Regions from separate parts of the Microbacterium sp. Root1433D1 genome, predicted to be linked through region 2. Evidence: riboswitches for the same ligand, from Rfam matches in the RefSeq annotation. Region 2 holds a riboswitch; the other holds the start of a gene.
What was found. Region 2 has a riboswitch for thiamine pyrophosphate ahead of thiM (hydroxyethylthiazole kinase). Riboswitches for the same ligand answer to the same signal wherever they lie in the genome.

Region 1: linked by a shared signal. The riboswitch ahead of ASD13_RS04495 (ECF transporter S component) and the one ahead of thiM (hydroxyethylthiazole kinase) in region 2 are both predicted to bind thiamine pyrophosphate.

The regions. Positions count from the first base shown of each region.
Region 1 is NZ_LMFN01000001.1:923,153-938,488, reverse strand. Features, by position in the region: gene ASD13_RS04535 (hypothetical protein) at 1-194, shown strand, start outside; gene ASD13_RS17110 (ATP-binding cassette domain-containing protein) at 295-2,346, opposite strand; gene ASD13_RS04525 (enoyl-CoA hydratase/isomerase family protein) at 2,462-3,523, shown strand; gene ASD13_RS04520 (GntR family transcriptional regulator) at 3,667-4,065, opposite strand; gene ASD13_RS04515 (hypothetical protein) at 4,062-5,144, opposite strand; gene ASD13_RS04510 (ABC transporter ATP-binding protein) at 5,412-7,139, shown strand; gene ASD13_RS04505 (ABC transporter ATP-binding protein) at 7,136-9,397, shown strand; gene ASD13_RS04500 (D-alanyl-D-alanine carboxypeptidase family protein) at 9,521-11,209, opposite strand; TPP riboswitch at 11,291-11,402, shown strand; gene ASD13_RS04495 (ECF transporter S component) at 11,393-12,037, shown strand; gene ASD13_RS04490 (ABC transporter ATP-binding protein) at 12,037-13,494, shown strand; gene ASD13_RS04485 (energy-coupling factor transporter transmembrane component T family protein) at 13,491-14,282, shown strand; gene ASD13_RS04480 (potassium channel family protein) at 14,284-14,979, opposite strand; gene ASD13_RS04475 (TrkH family potassium uptake protein) at 15,021-15,336, opposite strand, start outside.
Region 2 is NZ_LMFN01000003.1:942,961-958,296, reverse strand. Features, by position in the region: gene argH (argininosuccinate lyase) at 1-413, opposite strand, end outside; gene argF (ornithine carbamoyltransferase) at 413-1,342, opposite strand; gene ASD13_RS15575 (acetylornithine transaminase) at 1,339-2,544, opposite strand; gene argB (acetylglutamate kinase) at 2,541-3,458, opposite strand; gene argJ (bifunctional glutamate N-acetyltransferase/amino-acid acetyltransferase ArgJ) at 3,455-4,612, opposite strand; gene argC (N-acetyl-gamma-glutamyl-phosphate reductase) at 4,609-5,661, opposite strand; gene ASD13_RS15555 (bifunctional hydroxymethylpyrimidine kinase/phosphomethylpyrimidine kinase) at 5,901-8,051, opposite strand; gene thiM (hydroxyethylthiazole kinase) at 8,048-8,896, opposite strand; TPP riboswitch at 8,887-8,981, opposite strand; gene ASD13_RS15545 (NAD-dependent epimerase/dehydratase family protein) at 8,988-9,950, opposite strand; gene pheT (phenylalanine--tRNA ligase subunit beta) at 10,033-12,543, opposite strand; gene pheS (phenylalanine--tRNA ligase subunit alpha) at 12,543-13,583, opposite strand; gene ASD13_RS15530 (amino acid ABC transporter permease) at 13,626-14,528, opposite strand; gene ASD13_RS15525 (amino acid ABC transporter permease) at 14,525-15,172, opposite strand; gene ASD13_RS15520 (glutamate ABC transporter substrate-binding protein) at 15,253-15,336, opposite strand, start outside.

The sequences.
Region 1 (15,336 bases), on a different contig from region 2:
TCGTGATCGACCTCGAGGGCGATGAGCAGTACCGACGGCTGATCCTCACCACGAGTCACGGGCTCGCGCTCACGCAGGCACTGCGCCTCGACGTGACCGACGAACCGGCGAACGTCGAAGAGATCGTGGCGACCGCACCGGTGCCCGTCTCGAAGGGCCGCCGTCGGCCCGTCATCCGGCCCCGGCCCGCCTGACCTGCAGCTCCGGAGCTCACGCCGGGTGCGGCGACCTCCTCTGAACGAAGAACGCCCTCCAGACCTGCGGGTCCGGAGGGCGTTCCATGTCAGCTGAAGCTCAGTTGTGGTGGTGCTCGTCGCCGTCGTGGTTGTCGTTGTCGGCATGGTTCTGATCGCCATCGGCAGGGCCGGATTCCTCGGTGCCGGACTCCGGGTGCTCTGACGTGTCGTCACCGGCCTCGTCCGTCTCGGAGTGACCCGAGGACTCCGCGAGCGGCACGGTGTCGATGACGCCGGTGGATGCGACGGTCCAGTGCGCGCCCTCTAAGGGGGTGTCGTCGCTGGCCGCCGTCTCGCTCTCCGCGCTCAGCGGGTAGTCCTTGGGCTCGTCCTCGTAGTACGCACGCGCCGCCGCAGCGAGCATCGAGCTCACCGCCGCAGAGCGGGGGTCTTCGTCGTCGACGTCGACAGGGGAGGAGTCGGAGCCGGCGTCGGACGCGGGGGCCTCGTCATCCTCGGATGCGTCGTGGAGATCGGCGAAGATCTCGACACCGCTGTGGTCCTCGTCGCCGTGCACCTCCTCGGAGCCGGGGGCGTCGACCGATACGGCGGTAACGCCGTCGGCGTCCTCGGCAGAGGCGTCGTTCACCGCGGTCGGTGCTGCAGCACCGAACAGGATCTCATCGAACGACCGTTCCGGGGCCTCCTCGAAGGAGACTGCGTCGTCCTGAACGTCGTGACCCGGCTCGCCGTCGGTCTGCTCGCCGTCGGTCTGCTCGCCGTCGGTCTGCTGGTCGTCAGTCTCCAGTCCGTCGACCACCGCGGCGTCCGCGGATGCGTCGCCTTCAGCAGCATCGCCCGCCTCTTCGGTCGCCGCGTCCACGTCCACGTCGGCGGCAGGAGCGTCAGGCTCATCCGCGACCTGCTCGGTGTCGACCTGCTCGGTGTCGACCTGCTCGGTGTCGACCTGCTCGGTGTCGTCGTGCCCGGTGTCGTCGTGCCCGGTGTTTTCCTGTTCCGTGCGGTCGTGGTCCGTATCGACGGATGCGGCGAGGTCGTCGGCCACGGCTGCGCCCGCGGGAGCAGCGGCGGCCTCGGCCGCCCACGCGGCAGCTGCGGCGACAGGGATGGCGACAACCGAATCGGCGGGAGCCGGTGCGGAAGCGTCTGCCGCTTCTTCGGAAGCACTCTCGTCGGCAGCGGCCTCTTCGGAGGTCGCCTCCGAGGGTGCCGGCGCGGCGAGCTGCGGCGGGGTCGTCGCAGTGTTCGGTGCGAAACGGCCCCCGCGCATCAGATCGATGAAGACGTCTTCGAGCGTCGGTCCGCGCTGCACCAGGGTGCTCAGCGCGATGCCCGCTTCGGCGGCGACGGCGCCGACCGTGCCGGCATCCCCGCCACGCACCGTCAAGCCCGAACGCAGCACCTCGATGTCGAATCCGGCCGCCATGAGCGAAGCCGTCAGCGCGGCGCGATCAGCGGCGTCGACGATGACGGAGCCGCCCTTGGGGTCGGCGAGAGTCTCGATGCCGCTGGCAAGTACGAGCGTGCCCTTCGAGAGCACGAGCACGTTGTCGGCGACCTGCTCGACCTCGCTGAGGACGTGCGACGACACGAGCACGGTGCGTCCCTCATCGGCGAGACGTCGCATCAGCAGGCGCATCCAGCGGATGCCCTCGGGGTCGAGCCCGTTGGCCGGCTCGTCGAAGACGAGGGCGCCGGGGTCGCCGAGGAGCGCGTGGGCGACGCTGAGCCGCTGACGCATGCCGAGGGAGAAGCCGCCGATGCGGGAGTCGCCCTCGCCCTCGAGGCCGACCAGCGAGAGCACCTCGCCGACGCGCGACAGGGGGATGCCGTTCGCCTTGGCGGCGATGGTCAGCTGGCGTTCGGCGGTGCGGCGAGGACGGTAGACCGTCTCCTCGAGCACCGCGCCGATCGTACGCAACGGCTGGCGGAGCTCGGCGTAGGTGGCGCCGCCGATGGTCGCCGTGCCGGATGTGGCGCGCACCTGACCGAGCAGGATGCGCAGCGTCGTGGTCTTGCCGGCTCCGTTCGGGCCGAGGAAGGCGGTGACGGCACCGGGCTCGACGCGCGCGGAGAAGTCCGAGACGGCGGTCACCTCATTGAAGCGCTTCGTCACGTGCGTGAACTCGAGCACCTGTCCTTCAGGCATCCGTGACCTCTCGTCGCATTTTGAACAGTTCCTCCCTATCCTGCCGGAAAAGCCTGTCGGATCCCGCATTTCGCGCGGAATACCGCCGTTTGCCGAAAGGGGTAGCCTGGCGAGCGTGACCGATTCTCACGCTGCATCCCGTGTCCTCGTCCGCACCGAAGGGGCGCTCGGGCGGCTCACGCTCAATCGCCCCGAGGCGATCAACGCCCTCGACGTCGAGATGATCCAGGCCCTCACCGCGGCGTTGAACGCCTGGCGCGACGACACTGACGTGCAGATCGTGCTGCTGGACGGGGCAGGCGGGCGTGGCATGTGCGCCGGCGGCGACGTGCGCGCACTGCACGCGCAGATCGTGGCAGGGCAGGCCGAGCAGACCGCCGAGTTCTTCCGCGCCGAGTATGCGTTGAACGCCATGATCGCCGAGTACCCCAAGCCGGTGGTGGCTCTCGCCGACGGCATCACGATGGGCGGCGGGATCGGGCTCGCCGGTCACGCCGCGATCCGCATCGTCACGGAGCGCTCCCAGCTCGCGATGCCCGAGACGCGGATCGGATTCACGCCGGATGTCGGCGGCACCTGGCTGCTCGGCCGTGCGCCCGGACGGCTCGGCGAGTACTTCGGCCTCACCGGGGCAGTGATGAATGGAGCGGATGCCGTCTATCTCGGGTTCGCCGATCACTACGTGCCGTCGGAGCGCCTCGAGGCGCTGAGCGAGGCTCTCGCGTTCCGCGCCGACCCGACGAGCCCCAGCGAGATCGTGCTGCTGTTCGACGAGACGCCCGAGCCCTCGCAGCTGCCCGCGTCGAGGGAGTGGATCGACGAGGCCTTCTCCGCTCCCACCGTGGGCGAGATCATCGAACGCCTGCAGGCACAGGGCACGACGGATGCCGCCGCAACCGCGGATCTCCTCGAGGGTCTCGCGCCGACCGGCCTCACGGTCACGCTCGATGCCGTGCGCGAGGCGCGCGACCTGCCGGGGCTTCGCGCGGCACTGGAGGGCGAGTACCGCCGCGTGATGTGGTTCGTGAACGAGCACCCCGACCTCGTCGAGGGCATCCGCGCGCAGATCGTCGACAAGGATCGCAACCCGAAGTGGGACCCGGCGACCCTGGCCGAGCTCGCTCCGGACGCCGGTGCCCCTGCGCGCGCGTACGTTCCGCAGCCCGCCCTGTTCTGAGCCCGGGTTGTTCTGAGCCCGGGTTGTTCTGAGCGAGGGCGTGTTCACCTGTCGGGAGGATGCACGGTTGTCGGGTTGAACCGGCGGTTTCGGCACGCTGGACGCCGGAACTCCCGACGGACGAACTCCGGTGAGCTCGAGGCCTACTCGGAGGCCGCGGGGGCAGGGTCGGGGATCGACCGCGACTGCCAGATCGCACGGAGCACATCGACGACGTCATCCGGGTCGGACCCGCTGGCATCGGCCTCGTCGACCAGATCGCGGATGCGACGGATCACCGAGGCAGGAAGAACCCCCGCCGTCTCGGCGACCCTCGTACCCGCAGCCGTGCGCGAGACGACCAGCCCCTCGCCCTCGAGCATCTTGTACGCGCGCGCCGCGGTTCCGGGGGCGACGCCCAGGTCGCTCGCCGTCTGTCGGACAGTCGGCAACCGCTCCCCGGTGCCCAGCTGACCCGACACGATGAGGCCGCGCAGCTGCCGGTAGATGTCGAGTGCCGGATTCGCATCGTCTGCCGGGGAGAGTCGGGGGGTCGCGCTCATCGCACGGCCTCCCGATCGGCGGAGGTCTCGGCGTCGTCGGTCCGCTCGAAGTCGTAGCCCGGCGGGCACAGCTGCGCGGTCACGAGGAGCAGCAGCACGAAGGCCGCGATCTCGAGCGCAGGCGCCAGCCATCCGCCGACGGCCGCGATCTCGCCGTATCGCCAGGCGGCGTCGTAGGAGTCGCTGCGACCGTCGCCCTCGATGGTGAGTCCGCCGATCGAGCCGGCCTCGGCGATGAACCGCCATGCCCCCGCGAGGGCGAGGAGCGCGCTCGAAATCGCGAGCCGTGTGATCCCCGTCGCGATGTCGCGGCGCTCGCGCTGCTCGGTGAGGACGCTCTCCGGGCGTAGGAAGGGTCGAGCCGCGTTGGCGTGCAGCGCGGCGACGCTCACGGCGACGAGGGCGGCCGTGCAGATCAGGACGGGGACGCCGTAGGCCCAGCCGTAGAACCAGGGGCGGATCGGATCGATCGTCTCGTTGGGCACGTCGATCTCGAGGAACACGTACGGACCGCCGTCGATGTTCGAGGAGGCGAGCCCGGCGAGCACGGTGGTGGCGGTGAGTGCGAGCAGCGCGACGGCGGCGCCGGCCGAGCCGATGCGCGAACTGAAGCTCAGCCAGGTGCGACGCGGGGACACGACGGGCCGCTCGGCCGGCCTGCTGCCCCTCGTGACGATCAGGGTCAGCAGGACGGCGATGCCCACCCCTGCCGTGAACACCGGAGTCGCGTATCGCCACCAGGAGACCACGTTGTAGAGGTTCAGGGCGTAGCGGGTGATCAGGTTCTCGGCGACGAAGATCACGATCACCGAGATCGCGACGAGACCGAGGACGCGGTGCTCTGGCGCGTAGCGCGCGAAGACCCCGCCGGATGAGGCCGGGGTGAGGCGCGCGCGGCTCTCGCTCCGTGCGCGCCAGCGCGGCGAGACGGTGACCGCGATCGCGATGATCGCCGCGACGATCAGCGACACCCACGGCATCGAGAGGAGAGCGCCGAACAGCTGCCAGGGGTCGAACAGCCACGGGCCGGGTTCGATCCGCTGGCCGGCGTCGATCGGGGATGCGGTGGTCGTGAGCATGGGAGTCCGTCCTCTTTGTGTCATATGTCTATCACAAGTTGTATCAGTGAGTAAATACAAATGAGGGGAGGATGCTCGTCACGCTCGTCGTTCGTCCGCGCGGAGAAACCGCTGATCGGAGCGGGAGGCGGTTCGCTGTGAGCGAAGGTCCACCGTGAGGGGGATACGAATGTCCGTGGATCGTGGCACTCTGTCTTGTGGCCGATTGTCGGTCGGCATCCGTCTGCCGAGAAATCCGCCGCTTCATCCTTCCTAGAAAGTCCGCCTGTGCTGGGAAAAATTCTCCTCCGCTATCTCTCCCGATACCGATGGCTGCTGCTCGCGGTGCTGGTCTTCCAGCTCGCCAGCGTGGCGGCGACCCTCTACCTCCCGCGCCTGAACGCCGACATCATCGACAAGGGCGTCGCCCGCGGTGACACGGCGTACATCTGGAGCACCGGTCTGTTCATGCTCGCGGTCTCGCTGGGGCAGATCATCGCCTCCGTCACCGCGACCTACTTCGCCGCGCGCGCCGCGATGGGCGCCGGCCGCGACATCCGTGCCGACGTGTTCGGCAAGGTCAGCGGCTTCTCCGAGCGCGAGGTCTCGCAGTTCGGCGCCGGCTCGCTCATCACCCGCAACACCAACGACGTGCAGCAGGTGCAGATGCTCGCGATGATGGGCGCCACCATGCTCGTCACGGCCCCGCTGCTCGCGATCGGCGGCATCATCTTCGCCGTGCAGACCAACGTCGGCCTGAGCTGGCTCATCGCCGTCTCGGTGCCGCTGCTGCTGATCCTGGCCGCCGTCGTCATCGGGCGCATGGTGCCGCTGTTCCGCAGCTACCAGGGCAAGCTCGACAACGTCAACCGCATCATGCGTGAGCAGCTCACGGGTGTCCGTGTTGTGCGCGCCTTCGTGCGCGAGCGCATCGAGGAGGAGCGCTTCCGCGGCGCCAACACCGACATCATGGTGGTCGGGCGCAAGGTCGGCTCGCTCTTCGTGCTGCTGTTCCCGCTGTTCATGCTCATCCTCAACGTCACCGTCGTCTCGGTCATCTGGTTCGGCGGCATCGAGGTCAACAACGGCACGGTGCAGGTGGGCACGCTGTTCGCCTTCATGCAGTACATCGGCCAGATCATGGGCGGCGTCATCATGGCCAGCTTCATGGCGATGATGATCCCGCGCGCCGCGGTCTCGGCCGAGCGCATCGGCGAGGTGCTCGACTCCGAGTCCACTCTGGTCCGCCCCGAGAACGGCGTCACGGAGTTCCCGGTCCCCGGTGCCGTCGCACTCGACGACGTCGAGTTCACCTACCCCGGAGCCGACTCCCCGGTGCTCACCGGCATCAGCTTCGCCGCGCAGCCGGGCGAGACGGTCGCGATCGTCGGATCCACCGGATCGGGCAAGACGACCCTCGTGTCGCTCATCCCGCGTCTGTTCGACGTCTCGGGGGGTGCCGTGCATGTCGGCGGCACCGATGTGCGCGAGGCCGACGTCGAGTCCCTCTGGGACAGTATCGGCCTGGTGCCGCAGCGTCCGTTCCTCTTCACCGGCACCGTCGCGTCGAACCTGCGCTACGGCCGCGAAGAGGCGACGGACGAAGAGCTCTGGCACGCACTCGACATCGCTCAGGGCCGCGACTTCGTCGAAGAGATGCCCGACGGCCTCGAGTCCCGCATCGCCCAGGGCGGCACGAACGTCTCCGGCGGTCAGCGTCAGCGACTCGCGATCGCCCGTGCGATCGTGCACCAGCCGCAGATCCTCGTCTTCGACGACTCGTTCTCGGCCCTCGACCTCACGACCGATGCCCGGCTCCGCCAGGCACTGTGGCGCGAGCTCCCGCACGTGACGAAGATCGTGGTCGCGCAGCGCATCTCCACGATCACGGATGCCGATCGCATCGTCGTCCTCGACGGCGGCACCATGGTCGGCGTCGGCACACATGAGGAGCTGCTCGAGACGAGCGACACCTACCGAGAGATCGTCGAGTCGCAGCTGGGGGTGGACGCATGAGCGCGCAGGACAACGACCAGGCCAAGGCCAAGCGCGGCCGCGGCAAGGCGGCGCCCGCCGTGGCCGAGGTCGAGCTGAGCGCCGAGGAGAAGTACGAGGCCGAGCTCGCCGAGCAGGCGCGTCAGAACTCCGGCGATTGGGACAGTGTCGCACCCGGCAAGGCCGACAACTTCGGCCCCAGCTTCGCGCGCATGATCGGGCTGCTGAAGCCGTCGGCCATCTGGTTCGTCTTCGTGTCGATCCTGGGCGCGATCGGCGTGGTCCTGACGGTCGCGGCGCCCAAGGTGCTCGCCGAGGCGACGAACCTCGTCTACAAGGGCTTCATCTCCATCCAGCTCGGACAGCCGACCGACGGGTTCCCCGGCTTCCCCGCCGGCACGTCGCAGGACGTCGTGGTCGAGGCCCTGCGAGCCGGCGGCCAAGACGACTTCGCGAACCAGGTCGGGGCGCTGGGTGACTTCACCGTCGGCCAGGGCGTCGACTTCGACGCGCTGCGGCTCGTCATCGCGGCGGTCCTCGGGATCTATGTGGCCGCGGCCTTCCTCACCTGGATCCAGGGCTACGTCATCAACGTGATCATGGTCCGCACCATGTGGCGACTGCGCGAGTCCGTCGAGGCGAAGATCAACCGCCTGCCGCTGGCCTACTTCGACAAGGTGCAGCGCGGCGAGCTGATCTCGCGCGTCACGAACGACATCGACAACATCACGCAGACGATGCAGCAGTCGCTCTCCGGTGCCCTCACCTCGGTGCTCACCGTGATCGGCGTGCTCGTCATGATGTTCTCGATCTCGTGGCAGCTCGCGCTCGTGGCCCTGGTCACGCTGCCGCTCATGGGAGTGATCTTCGGCATCATCGGACCGCGGTCGCAGAAGGCCTTCGGCATGCAGTGGCGCAAGGTCGGTCGACTGAACGCACGTGTCGAGGAGGCATTCTCGGGCCACGCGCTGGTGAAGGTCTTCGGACGCGAGAAGGATGCGCTTGACCGGTTCCAGGTCGAGAACGAAGAGCTGTTCCAGGCGAGCTTCAAGGCGCAGTTCCTCTCCGGCATCATCATGCCGGCCATGATGTTCGTCGGGAATCTCAGCTACGTGGGCATCGCGGTGCTCGGCGGTCTGATGGTCGCGAACGGTCAGCTCCGTCTCGGTGACGTGCAGGCGTTCATCCAGTACTCGCAGCAGTTCACGCAGCCGCTGTCCGAGCTGGGTGGCATGGCCGCGGTCGTGCAGTCCGGAACGGCATCGGCCGAGCGTGTCTTCGAGCTGCTGGACGCCGACGAGCAGGAGGCCGATGACGCCGACGCTCCCGATCTGGTGGAGGGCAAGGGCGTGATCGAGTTCGAGAATGTCGCGTTCTCCTACACGCCGGAGCGTCCGCTCATCCGCGACCTGTCGTTCCGGGTCGAGCCTGGGCAGACGGTCGCCATCGTGGGCCCGACCGGGGCGGGGAAGACGACGCTGGTCAACTTGATCATGCGCTTCTACGAGCTCAGCGGCGGGCGGATCATGCTCGACGGCCAGGACATCGCCGAGGTCACCCGCGACGAGCTGCGCTCACGCACCGGCATGGTGCTCCAGGATCCGTGGCTGTTCGCCGGCAGCATCCGCGAGAACATCCGCTACGGGCGCTCCACCGCGACCGATGACGAGGTTCTCGCCGCCGCCAGAGCGACCTACGTCGACCGCTTCGTGCACGCCCTCCCCGAGGGCTACGACACGGTGCTCGACGAGGATGCAGCGAACGTGTCGGCGGGTGAGCGCCAGCTCATCACCATCGCGCGAGCCTTCGTCGCGCAGCCGTCGATCCTCATCCTCGATGAGGCCACCTCGGCGGTCGACACCCGCACCGAGCTGCTGCTGCAGCACGCGATGGCCGCGCTCCGTGAAGGACGTACATCGTTCGTGATCGCGCACCGTCTGTCGACGATCCGCGACGCCGACCTCATCCTGGTGATGGAGCATGGCGACATCGTGGAGAAGGGCACGCACGACGAGCTGATCGCCGCGCAGGGCGCCTACTGGCGTCTGTACCAGTCGCAGTTCGAGCAGGCGGCGACCGACATCGACGCCGACGACGCTCTCACCGGGGCGACCCCGGTCGTCGTCACGGGTGAGGCGACCGACGCCGAGGGCGCCGCTGCGGAGGCCGCTGCCGCCGTGGCCGGAGCCTCGGTGGGTGCCCAGGTGCCGGCCGCGGAGACAGCGGCCGCGCAGGCTCTGCTGGAAGACGGAGCGGACGGCTCCGCCCGCCGCTCCTGATCTGCGGGCACAGCACAGGACGACGCCCCATTCCGCTCACGCGGGGTGGGGCGTCGTCCTGCCCCGGTCACGCGACCGGGAGGCGCACGACGCGACCGGGAGACGCGCGAGCGGAGAGGGCGGTCAGGAGCGGTCGGTCGTGATGCCGAGCAGTTCCAGCGGGTGGGTCAGACGCCACCACGGGCTCGGGCCCTCGACGTCTTCGGCCAGCACCAGAGGCGTCGTGATGGTGTTGAGGGGGCCAGCTGTGGTCAGCGTCCCCACCGCGTCGTCCTGCTCACGCTCGTCGCCGAGGGCGAAGTCCGCCGTGGCCGTGGCGGTCGCTGCGTTCCAGAGCACCACGTCGGCGTCGGATTCGGTGATGACGTCGACCTTCTCACCCCAGGGGGTCGTGACCTGACCGACGACCGTGTTCTTCGCGACGGCCGGGGCCTGAGCTTCCAGCGCGGCTTCCGCCTCGGTGAACAGGGAGCGGGTGAGGGCGAGTCGCTGGTCGTTGCCGGCCTGGTTCAGGGCCGCGGCGTAGAGGTGCACGGTCGTGTCGCCGATGACCACATCCTTCGCGGTGAGCAGGTTCCAGCCCACGAGCGTGCCTGTCTTGATGCCCACGACACCGGGGTCGTCGAGCATTCCGTTCGTGTTCACGACGGTGCCGGCACCCGGAAGATCGACCGACCTGGTCCCCACGATCTCTGCGAACACCGGGTTCTGCATGGCGCGCTCACCGAGGGCGATCAGGGCCTCGGGAGTGGCGACGTTGCGTTCGTCGAAGCCCGACGGCGTCACCACGGTGATGCCGGTGAGCCCGCGTTCTCGCAGCCAGACCTCTGCGGCACGGGCGAACTCGCGATCGGAACCCCAGATCTCGGTTGCCAGGCGGTCGATGTAGTTGTTCGCCGAGCCCATGAGCGTGCCCTGCAGCAGCTGATACTCCGTCAGAACGCCGCCGATCGGCACATCGAGGGCGGACTGGTCGCTGCGGCGGTAGTCCCAGTACTTCACGCTGTCGGCGCGGGTGAAGGAGAACTCGGGGCCCTGCTCGCCGAGCGCGAGCGGCATCCGGTCGAGCACCATCAGGCTGCTCACCACCTTGGTGATGCTCGCGATGCTCACCGCATCGGGGACCGATGCCGCGGTGCCCATGCCGGCGATCCCCACGGCGCCGGCGCCCTCGGTCGGCCAGGTGACCGTGGCAGCGGCGGCGGGCGTCGTCGCAAAATCGACCGACTGCACCGTGGGCGGCACCTCGTGCAACGGCCACAGCAGCGTGGTGCCCGCGTATACGGCGACGATGCCGACGAGCGTGGCCAGAGGCACCAGGATTCCGGGGCGGGCGATGGCCGGACGAAGACGCGCCCCCCGCAGCAGGCCGTCCGTCGGTTCGGCTTCCGACGTCTCGTCGAGAGTCGCGGCGTCGGTGCCGGCGGCGACCGTCGCGGTGTCCACCCAGGTCAGAGCTGTGGCGGTGGTGGTGTCATCCGCCCACCGGGGTGACGCGCCGTCCAGCAGGGCGAGGGCGTCGTCAGAGGTCTCTGCGGCGACGGGCTCGCGAGGAACGAAAGGCGGCTTGGTCAGGGCGGGGGTCGCCGGTTCCGGCGACACCACCGGCTCCGGCGGCACGACCGGCTCCGGCGGCACGACGGGATCCGGCGCGACCACCGGCTCCGCGGCGAGCGCGGGTGTCGACGTCTGCTCGGCCGTCAGCACCGAACCGGCTGCCGCAGCATCGACAGGTCCGGAGGGGGAGGCGTTCGCCGGGCCGTCGTCGCCGACGACGCCCGTCGCCTCGTCGGCGGGATCTGAAGCGGTCACTCGTTTACGGTACCCAATCCCGGGCGAGTTCCGCGGTGCGCGGCCTTGTCGCCGTGTGGGTGTCGCCGGCGGTAGGATCGTCAGCACAACCACGGGAGTCCGGCGAGCCGGGCTGAGAGGGAGCGAATCGCGCTTCGACCGTCGAACCTGATCTGGGTCATGCCAGCGCAGGGAGGAGTTCAGATGAGTACGTCCACGTCCACATCCGCGACCGCGAAGACGCAGGGGAAAACCCCGGGCCGGAGCTACCTGCGCTGGCGGATCGTCGACATCGTCGTCGCCAGCGTCCTCGGAGTCGCAGCCGGCCTGATCTTCCTGGCCTGGAACGTCGGGTACCTCGGGCCGAAGGCCCTGCTCGAGCCGCTGCTCCCCGGCATCCAGGGCCTCCTCGACGGCCCGTGGCTCTTCGCCGGCGTGCTCGGCGGACTCATCATCCGCAAGGCCGGGGCGGCGATCTACGTCGAGCTGCTCGCGGCGGTCGTCTCGGCGCTCATCGGCAACCAGTGGGGCGGGTTCCTCACCCTCGAGGCCGGACTCGTGCAGGGGCTCGGCGCCGAGCTGGTCTTCCTGCTCTTCTTCTACCGCCGCTGGTCGCTGCCCGTCGCGATCCTCGCGGGAGCCGGCGCCGCCCTTGCCGGTGGCATCAACAATCTCGTGCTCTGGTACGCCGGCTCCGGCCCCGCCTTCACCATCATCTACCTGATCAGCACGGTCATCTCGGGTGCCGTCATCGCGGGTGCCCTGTCCTGGGTGCTGGCGCGCGGCATCGCCGCGACCGGGGCTCTGGACCGGTTCGGCTCCGGGCGCGAGGCGCGCGTCCGCGTCTGATGTCGGCCGATCAGACGGCCCCCGCCGCCGTCGAGGCCCGCGGCTGGGGGTGGCGTCACGCGAGTCGCCTCGCCTGGGCGCTGCGCGACATCTCCTTCCGCATCGAGCCCGGTGAGCGTGTGCTCGTGCTCGGTGCGTCGGGTGCGGGCAAGTCGACCCTTCTGCACGGCCTCGCCGGCGTGCTCGGGGGTGAGGAAGAGGGCGAGAGCGAGGGCACGCTGATCGTCGACGGCGCTCCTGCCGTGGCCACCCGCGGACGTGCGGGGCTCGTGCTGCAGGACCCCGACTCCCAGGTGATCCTCGCGCGAGTGGGCGACGACGTGGCGTTCGGCTGCGAGAACCTCGGAGTGCCGCGAGCGCAGATCTGGCCGCGGGTGGAGGCGGCCCTGGATGCCGTCGGCCTCGATGTGCCGCTCGGGCATCCGACCAAGGCCCTGTCCGGTGGGCAGAAGCAGCGGCTGGCGCTCGCCGGGGTGCTGGCGATGGGGCCGGGTCTGGTGCTGCTCGATGAACCGACGGCGAATCTCGATCCCGCCGGGGTCATCGAGGTGCGCGATGCCGTGGAGCGGATGTTGCAGGCTCAGCCGTCGACGCTCATCGTCGTCGAGCACCGCCTCGAGGTCTGGTTGCCGCTCATCACGCGCGTGATCGTGATCGGGAGCGGCGGTGTGGTCGCCGACGGTGCACCGGCGGAAGTCCTCGGAGTCCGTGGTGCACAGCTGGCCGCGGATGGCGTCTGGGTGCCGGGGCATCCTCCCGCCGCGCCGCCGCCCCCGCTCTGGCCGCCAGGGGAGACCCTGCTCTCGGCGCGCGACCTGGCCGTCGCCCGCGTCAAGGGGCGTCCTGTCGCCACCGGTATCGACCTCGACGTGCACGCGGGGGAGGCGCTCGCGATCACCGGACCCAACGGGGCGGGCAAGTCGACGCTCGGTCTGACCCTCGCCGGGCTCCTTCCTCCGGCGAGTGGCGCGGTCGAGGCATCCGCGCTCCTCGCGAACGGTGCGGAGTCCGCGCCGATCCGCTGGAGCTCGCGGGATCTGCTGACCCGCATCGGCATGGTGTTCCAGGAGCCGGAGCATCAGCTGCTCGCGAAGACCGTGCGCGAGGAACTGGCCGTCGGGCCGCGGGCGCTCGGCATGACCGACGACGAGATCACCGCTCGCAGCGACGAGCTGCTCGCCCGTCTGCGCCTCGCCCACCTCGCCGCCGCCAACCCGTACACGCTCTCCGGCGGTGAGAAGCGCCGGCTCACGGTGGCTGCGGCTATCGCGACCAGACCGCGCGTGCTCGTGCTCGACGAGCCCACCTTCGGGCAGGACGCCCGCACCTGGGCCGAACTCGTCGCCATGCTCGCCGCGCTCCGAGACGAGGGTGCGGCCATCGTCACGATCACGCACGACCTCGAAGTCGTGCGCGCCCTGCACGCCGCACGGTTCGAGCTGGGGGGTGCGTCATGAGCCTTCTCGAGACACGGGCACGCACCGGAGCGCTCGCCACGGTCAACCCGGTGGCCAAACTCGGGGTGAGCGCGCTCATCGCGGTACCCCTGATCCTGACTCTCGATCCAGTCTCGGCCTCCGTCGCCCTCGCCCTGGAGTTCGTGCTGTTCCTGTTCGCCGGGATCGGCTGGCGCGAGTTCTGGGTGCGCACCTGGCCGGTGTGGCTCGCAGCGCCCCTCACCGGTCTCACGATCGCGCTCTACGGTCAGACCAGCGGCGTCGTCTACGTCGACTGGTTCGTGCTGCGCATCAGCGAGGGATCGCTCGCGCTGGCGCTCGCGACGATGCTGCGTGTGCTGGCGATCGCGCTGCCGTCGGTGGTGCTCTTCATCACCGTCGATCCGACCGACCTCGCCGACGGTCTCGGCCAGATCGTCCGTCTGCCCGCCCGATTCGTGCTCGGCGCACTCGCGGGCCTCCGGATGGTAGGCCTCTTCCTCGACGATTGGCGTGCGCTCGAGCTGGCGCGTCGGGCCAGGGGCGTGGCCGATCGCGGCCGCATCCGTCGCTTCCTGGGGATGGCCTTCGCCCTGCTCGTGCTCTCCATCCGCCGCGGCGCCAAACTGGCGACGGCCATGGAGGCGCGGGGCTTCGGGGCGCCGGGCCGGCGCACCTGGGCGCGCGAGTCACGCTTCGGGGCGGCCGAATGGCTGCTGCTCGCCGTGGGCGCGGCCATCTCCGGCATCGCGGTCGCTGCCGCCGTCGTCACCGGGGCGTGGAACTTCATCCTCGGTCCCTCGGCCTGAGTCAACGCAACTGCGCGAACCTCTCGACCTTCGTGGTCGGACCGACGACGAGCACGGTGTCTCCTTCGCCCAGCACGGTGTCGGCCTCGGCGTTTCGCCATTCCCCTCGTTCGGGTCGATACGCGGCCACCGTGATCCCGTGGGTGCTGCGCACGGCGGCCTCTCTCAAGGTGATGCCCTGCAGGTGCCGGGGTGCGACGGTCTTGACGATCGCGTAGCCGCGGTCGATCTCCAGGTAGTCGGCGGCGGCGCCGCGCACGAGGTGGGCGACGCGTCGGCCCATGTCCTTCTCCGGATAGATGACGCGATGCACGCCGAGCTGTTCGAGGACCGCCCCGTGCTGCTCGTCGACCGCTTTGGCCCAGATCACGGGTACCTGCAGCTGGAGCAGCAGGGACGCGGTGAGGATCGACGCGGTGATGTCGTTGCCGATCGCGAGGACGACACGATCGAACTCGCCGACCGCGAGCTGTCGGAGCACGTCGAGCCGCGTCGAGTCCGCTCTGACCACCTGCGTGAGCTCGCCGTTGAGGGACTGCACGATGTCCTCGTCGGCGTCGATGCCGAGGACCTCGGTGCCCGACGACATCAGTTCGAGCGCGAGGGAGGTCCCGAAGCGTCCGAGGCCGATCACCGCGACGGAATCGGCTTCGGCGATGCGCCGGGCGTCAGGGGTGAAGGAGAGGAACTTGGTCATGTGGTGTCCTTGTCGTCGAGCGATCGTGCAGGGGAGACCGGTCAGCCGATCGCCGGGCGTTCCTTGGGCAGCTCGTACGCCGTCTGCCGTTGGCGCAGGGCCAGCGCGGAACCCAGTGTCAGCGGTCCGAGCCGGCCGAGGAACATCAGGAGAACGAGGATGAGCTGCGCGGCCGCCGGCAGATCGGCCGTGATGCCGGTGGACATGCCGACGGTACCGAACGCCGAGACGACTTCGAAGAGCACGCGATCGAGGTCGAGATCCGTCATCGCGAGTATCGCGATCACTGCGCTCATCACCGCGGCGAGGGCGACGATCACCACGGTGATGGCCTCCCTGTGCACAGACCGCGAGAGC
Region 2 (15,336 bases):
ACGCGCGCGTGGTCGATCAGATACATGCGCACGAGAGTGGCGATCTGGTCGTTGCGGCTGCGACCGGCACGCAGGCGCCCGCCCAGCTCCGGTCCCAGCTCGGCGATCAGCGCCTGCTCGAGTGCGCCGTGCACGTCCTCATCCGTCGGCACAGGGCGCAGGGTGCCGTCGGCGACCTTGCGCGCCACGGCATCCAGTCCCTCGTGCATCCGCTGCGCCTCATCGGGTTCGAGGTACCCGGCTGCGGCGAGCGCGGTGGCGTGAGCATGCGAACCGGCGATGTCGTACGGCGCGAGGATCCAGTCGAAATGCGTGGAGCGGCTCAGCTCCACCAGCTCGGGCGAGGGGCCCGTGGCGAAGCGGGCGCCCCAGAGCGCGCCCTCGTTGGTTCCTTTGTGCGTCGAATCGCTCATCACGCGTCCTTCTTGCCGAGAAGCCAGACCAGGAGCGCCTTCTGCGCGTGCAGCCGGTTCTCCGCCTCGTCCCACACCACGCTCTGCGGACCGTCGATCACGCTGGAGTCGACCTCGTAGCCGCGGTCGGCGGGGAGGCAGTGGATGAAGATCGCCTCGGGGTCCGCCAGGGCCATCGTCTCGGGGGTGACCTTGTAGCCGCCCAGATCGCGGATGCGCGCGATCTTCTCCTCTTCCTTGCCCATCGAGACCCAGGTGTCGGTCACGACGACGTCGGCACCGGCCGCAGCCTCGACCGGGTCGGTGTAGAGGGTGATCGAACCACCGGTCTCGGCGGCACGGCGATCGGCCGCCTCGATGACATCGGCGCGAGGGGCGTAGTCCTCCGGTGAGGCGATCCGCACGTGCATTCCCGCCGTGACCCCGGCGAGGGCGTACGAGTGCGCCATGTTGCTCTGCCCATCACCGAGGAAGGTGAGCGTGAGCCCCTTCAGGTCGCCCTTGTGCTCACGGATGGTGAGCAGGTCGGCGAGCAGCTGGCAGGGGTGGAAGTCGTCGGAGAGCGCGTTGATGACCGGCACCCGAGTGCCTTCGGCCATCTCCTCGAGCCCGGACTGCGCGTAGGTGCGCCACACGATGGCGGCGACCTGGCGCTCGAGCACGCGTGCGGTGTCGGACGGCGTCTCCTTGCCGCCGAGCTGGCTGCTCGCGGTCGAGATGATCAGGGGCGAACCGCCGAGATCGGCGATCCCCACCGCGAACGAGACGCGGGTACGCGTGGAGGACTTGTCGAAGATGACCGCGACCGTCTGGGGACCGGCGAGGCTCTTGTCGGCCCACCGATCCTTCTTCAGCTCGATGGCGAGATCGAGGATCTCGGCCTGCTCGGCGGGGGTCAGATCGTCGTCACGCAGCAGGTGGCGGGTCATGCGGATACCTTTCCGGCAACAGAGGCCTGGATGTCGGCGAGAGCGGCCGTGAACAGCTCGCGGAACTCGGCGAGCTCGGTGTCGCCGATCGTGAGGGCCGGCGCGATGCGGACCGTCTCGGGATTGGCGGCGTTGACGATGAGGCCGCGCTCCTGGGCGGCCGCGACGACCGCACCGGCGACCGGGGCGGTCAGAGCCACACCGACCAGCAGACCGCGTCCGCGCACACCCTCGATCAGAGGCGAGTCGATGCCGAGGATCATGTCGCGCAGCTCGACGCCGCGCTTCGCGGCGTTCTCGACCAGTCCGGCACTCTCGATCTCGGCGAGCACCGCGTCGGCGACAGCGGTCGCGAGCGGATTCCCCCCGAAGGTGGAGCCGTGCGATCCGGGCGTGAAGAGGGCACTGGCGGCGCCGAACGTGACCAGCGCGCCGATCGGGAAGCCGCCGCCGATGCCCTTCGCGAGAGTGATCGCGTCGGGAGTGATGCCCTCGTGGCTGAACCCGAACCACGCGCCCGTGCGACCGGCGCCGGTCTGGATCTCGTCCACGATCAGCAGTGCACCGTGAGCGAGGGACAGCGAGCGCGCGGCGGCGAGGTACCCCTCCGGCAGCTCGACGACTCCGGCCTCGCCCTGGATGGGTTCGACGATGAGGGCCGCGACGCGGTCGTCCATCGCCGCTTCGAGGGCCTCGATCGTGGCCGGGATGTGCTCGACACCGGCCGGCATCGGCTCGAACGGCGCACGCATCGACGCCTTCGCAGTGAGCGCGAGCGACCCCATGGTGCGACCGTGGAAGCCGTTGTCGAGCGCGAGGATGCGCGGCCGCTCGGTGCCGCCGTGCAGCCGGGCGAGCTTGAAAGCGGCTTCGTTGGCCTCGGCGCCCGAGTTCGAGAAGAACACCCTGCCGTCGATGCCGGCCCCCGCGAGACGCTTGAGCCGTGCGGCCAGGGCGAGCTGGGGCGGGGTGGCGAAGTAGTTGGACACATGGGCGAGCGTGGCCGCCTGGGTCGAGACCGCCTTCACGAAGGCTGGGTGCGCGTGTCCGAGAGAGGTCACGGCGATACCCGCCAGGAAGTCGAGGTGGCGTCGGCCGTCGGCATCCCACAGGTAAGAGCCCTCGCCGCGGACCAGCAGTGCGAGCCGCTCCCCTGCGTTGAGCACGAGATCGCGTGCCGCATCCTCCTGCCAGACGGTCATCCCGTCACCTCCGACTTCCCCAGGACCACTTCGGTCCCGATTCCCTTGCTGGTGAAAAGTTCGACGAGCACCGAATGCGGCACCCGCCCATCGATGATCGCTGCCGCGTCGACGCCGCCCTCGACCGCGTCGAGGCACGCCCGCATCTTCGGGATCATCCCCGACTCGAGCTTCGGCAGCATCTCGATGAGCGCTTCCGAGGTCAGGTGCGAGACGAGCGAGTCACGGTGGGGCCAGTCGGCATAGAGCCCCGGCACATCCGTGAGGATCACGAGCTTGCGCGCGTGCAACGACACCGCGAGGGCGGCGGCCGCGGCATCCGCGTTGACGTTGAGCGACTGACCGGGGTGGTCGAGGTCGGGCGCGATGCTCGACACCACCGGGATGCGCCCGGCTGCGAGGTGGTCGAGCACGGGGGTCGGATCGACCTCGACGACATCGCCGACGCGTCCGAGGTCGACCTCTTCCCCGTCGATCACGACACCGCGGCGGCGTCCGCCGAAGAGGCCGGCATCCTCACCGCTGAGACCTGTCGCGATCGGACCGTGCGAATTGATCTTGGAGACGAGCTGCGGGTTGACCTGGCCGGTGAGGACCATGCGCACGACGCTGATCGCCTCGGTGTTCGTGACGCGGTAGCCGCCCTTGAACTCACTGGGGATCTCGAGACGCTGCAGCATGTTCGAGATCTGCGGACCGCCGCCGTGCACGACCACCGGCATCACTCCGACATAGCGGAGGTAGGCGATGTCCTGCGCGAAGGCGTCTTGCAGCTCCTCCGACACCATCGCGTTCCCGCCGTACTTGATGACGACGATCTGGTCGCGGAACTTCTTCAGCCACGGCAGCGACTCGATGAGGGTGGTGGCCTTCTGCGCGGCGACCTCGGCCGGGGTGTCCTGGATGTCGGTCATGAGGCGTACGCGCTGTTCTCGTGCACGTAGTCATGGGTGAGGTCGTTGGTGAGGACGGTGGCCGTCGCCTCGCCGACCTTGAGGTCGATCACGAGGTGCGTCGCGCGCGGGGTGAGGTCGACCTCTTCGCGAGGACGGTCGGGACCGCCCTCGGTGCACACCCGGACGCCGTTCATCCAGACGTCCACGTCGTAGGGGTCGAACTGCGCGCTCGTGGTGCCGATCGCCGCGAGCACGCGTCCCCAGTTGGGGTCGTTGCCGAAGATCGCGGCCTTGAAGAGGTTGTTGCGCGCGACGGACCGGCCGACCTCGACGGCGTCCTGCTCCGACACCGCGTGCTGCACCTCGATCGTGATGTCGTGGCTCGCGCCCTCAGCATCGCCCTGCAGCTTGACCGCGAGCTCCTGGCACAGCTCGGTGAGCGCTGCGGCGAAGTCGTCGAGGTCCGGCACGACGTCGGATGCGCCGTTGGCGAGGAGGGTCACCTGATCGTTCGTCGACATGCAGCCGTCGGAGTCGAGGCGGTCGAACGTCCGGCCCGTCGCGCGGCGCAGCGCCTCGTCGGCCTGAAGCGGCTCGAGGATCGCATCGGTGGTGAGCACCACCAGCATCGTGGCGAGGCCGGGCGCGAGCATGCCCGCGCCCTTCGCCATGCCGCCGATCGTCCAGCCGTCGCGGCTGATGACCGCGGTCTTCGCGACCGTGTCGGTGGTCATGATGGCGTGCGCTGCGCTCTCGCCACCATCGGCGCTGAGCTCCGCGATCGCCTGCGCGGTTCCGGCGAGCACCCTGGCCCGGAACGTCTCATCCCCGGTGCCGATGAGACCGGTCGAGCAGATCAGCACGTCGCCGGCGCTCACGCCGAGGAGCTCGGCCGCCTTCTCGGCGGTCTGATGCGTGGTCTGGAACCCGAAGGATCCGGTGAAGCAGTTCGCCCCTCCGGAGTTGAGCACCACGGCCTCCACCACGCGGTCGGCGACGGCCTGCTGCGACCAGATGATCGGGTTGGCCTTGGCCCGGTTGCTCGTGAAGACGGCGGCGCCGACCTTGCGCGGTCCACGGTTGACGACCACGGCGACGTCCGGCTTGCCGGTCGACTTGAGCCCTGCGGCGACTCCGGCCGCTTCGAATCCTGCGGGGGCGGTGACGCTCACGGCGCGACTCCGTTCACTGAGAGGGCGCGGGCTTCGGGAAGCCCCAGCGCGATGTTCATGGATTGGATGGCTGCTCCCGCTGTGCCCTTGACGAGGTTATCGACGGCGGTGACCACGGTCACCCGGTTCGCGGCACGATCGATGGCGAGGCCGATCAACGCGGTGTTGGCGCCGAGCACGTCGGCCGTGCGCGGGAAGCGTCCCTCCGGGAGCAGGTGCACGAAGGTCTCGCCGGCGTAGGCGCTCTCCCAGGCGTCGCGGATCTGCGTGTCGGTCGCGCCATCGACGATCGGCGCGGTCGAGGTGGCGAGGATCCCCCGCGACATCGGCACCAGCACGGGGGTGAACGAGATCCGGATCCCGTCGGCGTCCGCGCCGGAAGCCGCGGCGAGCGCCTGACGGATCTCCGGGATATGCCGGTGCGTCCCGCCGACCGCGTAGGGGTTGGCGGTGCCGAGGATCTCGCTGCCGAGGAGGTTCGTCTTGAGGCTCTTCCCCGCTCCCGACGGGCCGACGGCGAGCACCGACACGATGTCCGAGGGGTCGATCACTCCGGCGGCGACGCCCGGAGCGAGGCTGAGGCTCACGGTCGAGGCGTTGCAGCCGGGGGCGGCGATGCGCGTCGCTCCCCGGAGGTGCTCGCGCTGCTTGGCCCCGCCGACGACGAGTTCCGGCACGCCATAGGTCCACGGATCGTGGAAGGCACCGCCGTAGAACGCATCCCATGCCGAAGCCGAGGTGAGCCGATGATCGGCCCCGGCATCGATCACGAGAGGGGCATCGCCCAGAGCGTCGGTGTACTGCCCCGACTGCCCATGCGGGAGCGCGAGGAACACGATGTCGTGGCCGGAGAGGATCTCCGGCGTCGTGTCCTGCAGGGTCAGGTGCGCGAGGGAGCGCAGGTGCGGCTGGTGGTCAACGAGAGGCTGTCCGGCGTTCGAATGCGCCGTGACGGTGCGGATCTCCACGTCGGGATGATCGGCCAGGAGGCGCAGAATCTCGCCGCCTGCGTAGCCGGATGCGCCGGAGACGGCGACGGAATACGTCATGCTTCTACCTTAACGGTCGGGCCCGCGAGGAAATCGGGGCCGGGGACGGGGCCGGAGGCGGCGACACCGGCACTCGACCGCCGTGCGGGCACAGGCAGGAGGGCGGGGTCGCCTACAGTCGGCGGCCGCGGCGTCGGCGCACAGCGATGACGCTCGGAGCGAGCGTCGAAGAAGCGGTGGCGGCCGAAGGCATGTCGCGACAGTAGCGCGGCCCCGGCGGCCACCGCAAATCCGCTCCGTCATCTGAGACGCTGCGGCCCCATCGGCGCGGCGAAGAACGCCAGCTCGTGGGCGCTCGACGCCTCGAACGCCCGGCGCATGCGTGCCCGTGTTCCGGGATCCGCCTGTGCCGCGGCGTCGGCGACGTAGGCGACCGCCGTCCGTGTGGCCTCCTCGAATGCCGGATCCGCGTACGTCGCGAGCCACGAGGCGTACGGATGCCCCGCAGCTCGCGCGTACTCCCCGAACTCCCCCGCGTGCAGGCGCCGCCCGAGATCGGTGTAGAGCCAGAAGCACGGGAGGACAGCGGCGATGATCTCCGCATAGTCGCCGCCGAACGCGACGGAGCGCAGATGGTCGAGGTATGCGGTCGTCGCGGGCGCCGGCTCTGCGGCGAAGGTGGCCGCACTCACGCCGTGCGAGGGGGTGAGCCATGAGGCGTGCAGCTCGAGTTCGCCCACGATGGAGCCGCGGGCGGAGTCCGCCCAGAAGGCCTGCTCGTCGGATGTCGGTGCCAGCCGGGCCGCCTCGGCGAGCACACGCGCGTACTCCCGCAGATACAGGGCGTCCTGTGCGAGGTAGAACAGGAACGGCGCGCGCTCCAGCGTCCCGGCGGCGAGCGCACGGATGAACGGCAGCTCCTCGATCCCCGTACGGATCGCGGCGATGCCCCGCCACCATTGCGTGGCGACGTCGCCCGCCGCGGGTCGGGTCTCGGCGCCCCCACGTTCCCAGAGTCCGGCGAAGTGGTTGATCGGCCCGTGTCCACGACCCACGCGCAGTGCGTCTCCTGCGCGCAGGGACTCGCGGAGCCAGTCCCGCGCGGCGCTGACGGCATCTCCGGGCTCTTCGCCACGAGCGAGCAGGGTCGCGAGCGCGGACGACAGCGAGCAGCCGGTGCCGTGCGTGTTCCGGGTCGGGATCCGGGGAGCGATGAACTCCTGGCGCAGCCCTCGCCGCGCATCGACCAGCGCATCGGGGGCCTCGTCGCCGGGAAGGTGGCCACCCTTGACGAGCACGGCTGCTCCCACCTCGGCGGAGAGCTGCTCGGCCGCGGAGATCGCGTCGTTCCAGTCGGCGAGGTCGCGCCCGGCGAGCACCGCCAGCTCGGCGAGGTTCGGGGTCACGAGCGTCGACAGTGCGAGGAGATCGCGCAGCGCCCGTTCGGCGTCCGGATCCAGCAGTCGGTCCCCCGAGGTCGCCACCATCACGGGATCGAGCACGACGACGGGCGGACGCACAGCGTCGAGCCAGGCTCCCACCGCGCGGATGACGTCGGCGTCGGCCAGCATCCCGATCTTCACGGCATCGATCACGATGTCGTCCGAGACCGCGTCGAGCTGCGCGCGGAGGAACTCCACGGGCGGAACGTGCACCGCTCGCACTCCCCGCGTGTTCTGCGCGGTCAGCGCCGTGAGCACGGCCATGCCGTATCCGCCGTTGGCGGCGATGGACTTGAGGTCGGCCTGGACGCCCGCGCCTCCCGAGGGGTCGCTTCCGGCGATGCTGAGCACCCTCGGGACGGAGCCGCTGAGCCAGCGTCGCCGGAACTGCCGGGCGGTGGTGGCGGGATCGTCGGCGGCACACAGCGCCGAGACCACGGCGAGCCCGGCCGCACCGGCCTCACGAAGGGCCTCGGTGTCATCCATGCCGACCCCGCCGATCGCCACGCACGGCAGCGCGCTTCGCGACACGAGGCCGCGAAAGCCCTCCACGCCGAGAGGGGCAGGGTGATCCGGTTTGGTGGTGGTCGGACGGATCACCCCGACGCCCAGGTAGTCGACCGTGCCGGAGGGCAGAGCCTCGACCGCGTCGAGGTGCGCCGGGCTGTTCGCGGTGAGGCCGATCAGAGCCTCCGGTCCGAGTACCTCGCGTGCACGCAGCACCGAGGCATCACCCTGTCCGAGATGCACGCCGTCGACCCGTGCGCCGCGCTCGCGAGCGGCCACGGCGGCATCCAACCGATCGTTCACGACCAGAAGAGCGCGGCCGTCGATCGCCTGCGACAGTGCCAGCAGCTGATCGACCGTCTCGGCGTCGGTCGCGTCCTTGTCACGAAGCTGCACGATGCGCACGCCGCCGTCGACCGCGCGGCGGACGGTCTCGACGACGCCACGGTCTCCGCAGAGGGCCGCGTCCGTGACGAGGTAGAGCGAGAGATCGGCGTTCACAGGGCACCGCCTTCGATGCGTGCGGCAGCTCGGATGTCGTCGGCGCCCACCGCGGCGAGCGCATCCAGCAGGGCGACGGCGAAGCTGCCGGGCCCTGCCGATACCGCTGCCGCTCGTTCCGCCGCGATCGTGTAGACCAGGCTCGCCGAGGCCACGGCGCTGAGCGCGTCATGCGTCGTCGCTCTGGCCGCTCCGAGGAAGGCGGCCATCACCGCACCGAGAGCGCAGCCTCCGCCGGTCACTCGGGTCAGCAGTTCGTGACCGTTGGACACGCGCAGCACCCGCTCCCCGTCGGTGATGAGGTCGACCGGCCCCGAGACCGCGACGACGCCGCCCGTGCTCCGAGCCAGCGAGAGGGCTGCATCGGCCGCGGAATCTGTGCTGTCGGTGGCATCTACCCCGCGACCGCCCGCGCTCAGCCCCGCGAGGGCCAGGATCTCGGAGGCGTTGCCGCGGATCGCGGTGGGGCGGTGCCCGACGAGCTGATGGGCGAGTGCGGTGCGAACCGGGAGCGCGCCGATCGCGACCGGGTCGAGCACCCAGGGCGTGCCGGACGCGACGGCACCGGCGACGGCCTCCAGAGTGGCCGCGCGCTGTTCGGGCGTGGGTGTCCCCAGGTTGATCAGCACCCCGGAGGCGATGCCGGCGAACATCCCCGCCTCATCGACGATGTCGACCATGGCGGGAGCGGCACCGAGAGCCAGCAGGACGTTGGCGGTGAACCCGGTGACGACCGCGTTGGTGATGCAGTGCGTCAACGGGGGCGCTTCTCGCAGCACCCCCAGCAGGGTCGCGGCATCGCCGGCGAGGTCGTGGGTGGTCTCAGGACGCAGAAGATCGCTCATCGCGACATCCCTTCGCTAGTACGAACTAGATCAGGTTCGACGGGTCTGTTCTCAGCCGCGGATTGCGGCACCCCGTGTCACTGCTCGCAGTCTAGCGATCGGCCAGCAGAGCCTTCTCCTGCGCCCGCGTGAGTCCGGCCCGGCGCTCCCTGTCCACGCCGCGCACCCGTTCGTCGGCGACGACGCGTCGAGCGGTGTCGGCGAGGGGGCGCAGGTGTCCCCCGCTGTCGTGGAATGCGCTGTTCGAGCGGGTCATGAAGCCGGACATCTCGGGAGGAAGCCACAGCGGAAGCGAGAGCGGACCTGCCCAGTGCGCGACGCCGTGTGCTCGCAGCCACTCCTCGTCGGCGACCACCGTCTCCCCGGTGTGCCCTGCCTCCTCGCGCACGGTCTGCAGCAGTTCGGCGAGGGGATGCTCGTCCCCGATCGCGTTGACCGCTCCGCTCCGCGTGGCGGCGACAATGTAGGCGGCCACGTCGTCGACGTCGATCACCTGCGCGCTGCGCCTCTCGAGCGGAGGCAGCAGCACGGGCTCCTCCCCGGCTCGGGAGAATGCCGCAGCCCAGTACCCGAAGCGGTCGCTGGGGTCGCCGTCCCCGACGATGAGTCCGGGTCGCACGATGAACGCGCGATCCCCCAGCATCGTGACGGCGTCTTCGGCCGCCGCCTTCTGCGGGCCGTACTCGTACTCGTCGCCGGGGCGGGCGGCAGGATGCCGCGGCGCCGATTCATCGGCGCCGACCGTGGCGTCATCGGCGTACACCGAGAGGGAGGACACGTACGTCCATCGCGCCGTGCGGTCTCCGAGAGCCTCGACCGCTGCCACGACGTGCGCGGCCTGAGAGGAGATGTCGACGACGTGATCCCAGTCCTTCCGCGCGAGCGCGGCGTAGATCCCAGGGTCGTCACGGTCGCCGGTCACGAGCACCGCTCCTGCCGGCGCGAGGCGCTCGCCCCGGGCCAGACATGTCACGGCCGCTCCGGACTCGAGCCATCTCCGGGCGATCCGCCCGGAAAGCCACCCCGTCCCGCCGAGGATCAGAACATTCGTCATGGCTCCATGCCACCAGCAACCGCTGCGAGAGGGAAGCCCTCTCCGCTCAGGGCAGAGGGCCCCCTCCGGGACAGCGCATCGCTCAGTCGCGGAGCGCTGCTCCGAATCGCTGCGCGGCGACGTCGACACCCGCGAGCTTGGCCGCGGTGGCCTCGGCCGCCGTCAGGGTGCGATCGTCGGCGCGGAATCGCAGAGCGAAGGTGAGGCTCTTGGAACCCTCCGGCACGCCGTCTCCGCGATAGTCGTCCACGAGACGCACCGATTCCAACAGCGCACCGGCTCCCTCGGCGAGGGCGGCCTGCACATCTGCGGCCGGAACTTCGGCGGGCAGTGTGAGCGAGACGTCCTGCGTGGCGGCGGGGAACGTCGACAGCGATGCGGCGACGACGCGACCACCGGCGAGCGACAGGATGCGGTCGAGATCGAGCTCGAACACGGTCGCACGCCCGGGGAGGTCGGCCCCTTCGGCCACGGCGGGGTGCAGCTCGCCGACGTAGCCGACCTCTTCGCCCGCGACCAGGAGCGATCCTGTGCGTCCGGGGTGGAGTGCCGCACGCTCGGCCTGCACGACGTCGATCTCGACGCCGGCCGCTGCCGCGATCACGCGGACGGCATCCAGCGCCTCGACGAGACCGGCGGCCTCGGCGGGGCGGCCGGGCTGGCGCGGGGCGACGTTACCGGTCAGCAGCGCCGAGATGAACCGGTGCTGCGGCGGGATGGAGGCGTTCAACTGCGCGAGGGTCTCGTCGGACGGACGCTCGCCCAGCGGCGGCACGTCTTCCGTGCCGTACTCCACTCCGGGCTCCGGCAGGAAGACGACACCCGTCTCGAAGATCGCGAGGTCGGTGAGACCCCGCGAGATGTTGCGGTGCGCGGTCTGCAGCAGGCCCGGGATGAGCGATCGACGCAGGTACGGAGCCTGCCCGTCGAGCGGGTTCGCCAGACGGATGCTCGGCAGGTGCGCGCCCGAGGCGGATCCGTGCAGGTCGTTCTGCACATCGGTGGTAAACGGGAATGACGGCGTCTCGACGAGCCCCGCTGCGGCCAACGCATCGGCCACCCGGCGGCGACCCTGCTGGTGCGCCGTGAGTCCGCGGCCGGACGGAGGCGTCGGCAGCACCGAGGGGATGCGGTCGAGCCCGTGGATGCGGGCGACCTCCTCTGCCAGCGTCCACTTGTCGGTGAGGTCGGGGCGCCAGGTCGGCGGGATCACGGTCCAGCCGGAACCCTCCTCCGACGCGGTGACATCGGCGCCGATGGTGGTCAGTGCGCCGGTGATCTCGTCGTCGGTGTAGTCGACGCCGATGAGCCCCTGTACGAAGCCGGCGGGAAGCTCGATCTCGCCGACGAAGACCTCGGCGAACAGTGCGCCACCCTCTTCGGTGAGCGTGCCTCCGGCGAGCTCGACCATGAGGTCGGCGGCACGGCGGGCGGCGACGAAGGGGATCAGCGGGTCGACGCCGCGCTCGAAGCGCTTGGATGCCTCGCTGGGCAGCTTGTGCCGGCGCGCCGACCGGGCGATGGTCGTCGGGTCGAAGTTCGCGGCCTCGATCAGCACGTTCCGCGTGGTGTCGCTCATCTCGGTCGTGCCACCGCCCATGACGCCGGCGAGGCCGATCGGGCCGGACTCGTCGGTGATGAGGAGGTCTTCGACGTGCAGCGTGCGCTCGACACCGTCGAGGGTGGTCATCTTCTCGCCGGGGTTCGCGCGACGAACGGTGATGCCGCCGGCGAGCTTGTCGAGGTCGTAGCCGTGCAGCGGCTGACCCAACTCGAGCATCACGTAGTTGGTGATGTCGATCAGCACGCCCAATGAGCGCATGCCCGCGAGGCTGAGCCGCGCGACCATCCACGGCGGCGTCGGACGCGAGGGGTCGACGCCCCGGACGACGCGCGTCACGAACTCGCTCGCGCCGATGTTCCCGCGCACGGGGGCGACGTCCTCGACGACGGTGGTGTGTCCGCTGCCAGGCTGCAGCTCGGCGAAATCACGCTCAGCGGGGTCGCGGAAGGTCGCCCCGGTGGCGTGCGAATACTCACGGGCGACGCCGCGCAGGGAGAAGGCGTAGCCGCGGTCGGGTGTGACGTTGATCTCCACCGCGACGTCGTCGAGACCGAGCAGCGCGATCGCGTCGGTGCCGACAGGCGCATCGATGCCGAGGTCCGAGAGCACGACGATGCCGTTGTGCTCATCCCCGAGGCCGAGCTCGCGGGCCGAGGCGATCATGCCGTCGGACACGTGACCGTAGGTCTTGCGCGCGGCGATCGGGAACGGACCGGGCAGCACGGCGCCGGGAAGCGTCACGACGACCTTGTCGCCGGCGACGAAGTTGTGCGCGCCGCAGACGATGCCGCGGATGCCACCGTGCTCTTCGCCGACATCGACCTGGCACCAGTTGATGGTCTTGCCGTTGGACTGCGGTTCGGCGTCGAGCGAGACGACCTGCCCGACGACCACGGGACCCGTGATGTCGAAGCGGTGCACGTCCTCTTCCTCGAAGCCGACGGTCACCAGCGCCGCGAGGACATCCTCGGGCGTGGCATCCGCTGCCAGATCGACGTACTCACGCAACCACGAAAGCGGGACGCGCATCACACCACCATCCCGTACTGCTCGCTGAATCGGACATCGCCCTCGGCCATGTCGCGCATGTCCTGGACGTCGCTGCGGAACATCAGTCCTCGCTCGATGCCCATGCCGAACGCGAAGCCGCTGTACACCTCGGGGTCGATCCCGGCGGCGCGCAGCACGTTCGGGTTGACCATGCCGCAGCCACCCCACTCGATCCAGCGCGCGCCGCCCTTGAAGGTCGGGTGCCACAGGTCGAGCTCGGCGGAGGGCTCGGTGAAGGGGAAGTAGTTGGTGCGGAAGCGTGTCTCAGCCTCGGGGCCGAAGAGCTGCTTGGCGAAGTGGTCGAGCGTGCCCTTGAGGTGTGCCATCGTGATGCCCTTGTCGATCACGAGACCCTCGAACTGGGTGAACACCGGAAGGTGCGTGGCGTCGAACTCGTCGGTGCGGTACACCCGCCCTGGGCACAGCACGTAGATCGGCACCTCGCGGTCGAGCATCGAGCGCACCTGCACGGGGCTCGTGTGCGTGCGCATCACGAGGTGGCGCGAGGTCGGGTCGACGTAGAACGTGTCCTGCTCCTGACGGGCAGGGTGGTCGACGTCGAAGTTCAGGGCATCGAAGTTGAACCACTCGTGCTCGAGCTCCGGCCCCTCCGCGATCTCCCAGCCCATGCCGACGAAGATGTCGCAGACCTGGTCCTGCAGGAGGGTGAGCGGGTGGCGCGCGCCGGCCCGCGTGCGCGAGGGCACGGCGGTGATGTCGACACGCTCGGCCTCGAGTCGCGCGGCGACCTCGGCCTCGGCGAGCTCGGCCTCCTTCGCGGCCAGCGCCTGGGTCACCTGCCCTCTCCCCTGACCCACGAGCTTGCCGAACGCGGCCTTGTTCTCGGGGGCGACCTGGCGCATCGAGGCGTTCAGGACCGCGAGCGGCGATCCGTCGGCGACGTGTGCGGCGCGAGCCGCTTTCAGCTCGGCGGTGTCGGCGGCTGCGGCGATCGCCGTGAGGGCGTCGGCGACAGCGGCTTCGACCGCTTCCGGGGTGATTTCAGGAGACTCTGACACGAGAATCGAGTCTACCGGGGGCTCGTGGGTCCCTTTCGCGGATCAACGCGTCTTCTCGGACCCGTCTCCCTGCAGGACGATGAGCGAGGTGTTCGTCTCGCCGCCGTGCTGACGGGGATCCTGCACCGCCGGCCCGGCTTTCGGCGAGCGCTTGGCCCGACGCTGCAGGCGGTAGGCGATGTAGGACAGCAGCAGACACACGGCCACGTACATCGATCCGCCGACGATCGCCGCGGGGATCAGCGGCGACCCGTAGGGCGCCTGGTTGCCGATCTGGTTGATGACGTAGAGGAGCTCCTGGTACGTGATGATGAACCCGAGCGCGGTGTCCTTCAGCGCGACGACGAGCTGCGCGATGATCACCGGCATCATCGCTCGCACGGCCTGCGGGATCAGGATGAAGTACATCACCCCGGTCTTTCGCAGTCCGATCGCGTAGCCGGCTTCCTTCTGCCCACGGGGCAGCGACTCGATGCCGGCACGCAGCACCTCGGCGAGCACGGAGCCGTTGTAGACGATCAGGGCGATCACGACGGCCCAGTACGGCGGCATCTTCACACCGATCACGGGGAGGCCGTAGTACAGCAGCATCATCAGGATGAGCACGGGCACCGCTCGCAGCACCTCGATGATCCACCGGACGGGCTCACGCACCCAGGCGTGCTCCGACAGGCGCCCGATGCCGAGCAGGAAGCCGAGGGCGATAGATCCGACACCGGCGACCGCGAATGCGGCCAGCGTGGCCACCAATCCCTCGCCGAACCGGACCCAGACCGCGGAGAAGGTGAAGATGTTCCACTTCTCCGCAGAGAACTGTCCCGTGGCGAAGAGTCTCCACACGACCCAGCCGAGCACGGCGAGGACGACGAGGACCGTTGCGGCTCCGATGAGCCGGTTGCGGACGACGGCACGAGGGCCGGGGACGTCGAAAAGGACGGAACTCATCGCGCGATCCTCCACTTGTTCTCGAGAACGCGCTGCACCCAGGCGAGCAGCAGCACCAGCACCACGAACAGGACCATGACCCACAGCAGGACGACGAGGGCGTTCTCCCCGCGCTCGCTGAGCGCCGCGCGGATGGTGCCGAGGTTGACGACGGAGAACCCCGCCGCCACCGTGGTGTTCTTCATGAGTGCGATGAGCACGCTCATCATGGGCGGGACGACCGAGCGCGTCGCCTGCGGCAGCACCACGTAGCGCATGACCTGTCCGAAGTTCAGGCCGATCGCACGCGCGGCCTCGGCCTGTCCGACCGGCACCGTGTTGATGCCGGCGCGCAGCGCCTCGGCGACGTAGGTCGCGGTGTAGAGCCCGAGGGCGATCACGGCCAGCAGGAGGGAGTTCACCCGCTCCCCCAGCAGGATGGGGAGGCAGAACGCGAAGAAGAACATGACGAGGGTGAGCGGCGTGTTGCGGATCCAGTTCACATAGATGCCGCCGACGGCTCGTGCGATCGGAACCGGCGATACTCTCGCGGCCCCGACGATGAGTCCGAGAACCAGCGCGATGATGCCACCGCCCAGGAACAGCACGATGGTTCCCCACAGTGCCTCTCCCCAGAGGTCGAGGTGGTCGGTGATGACTCCCACAGCTGCTCCTGTCGATTCGAGTTCTCGGATGTTCCTGCCGATGAGCGGGGCGGTCGAACCTGTCGACCGCCCCGCAGGAATCAGCCGATCGGGTCGACCTCGGGCTGCGTCGCCTTGACGCCGGAGGCACCCAGGTTGTTGTCGAAGATCTGCTGCCAGATCTT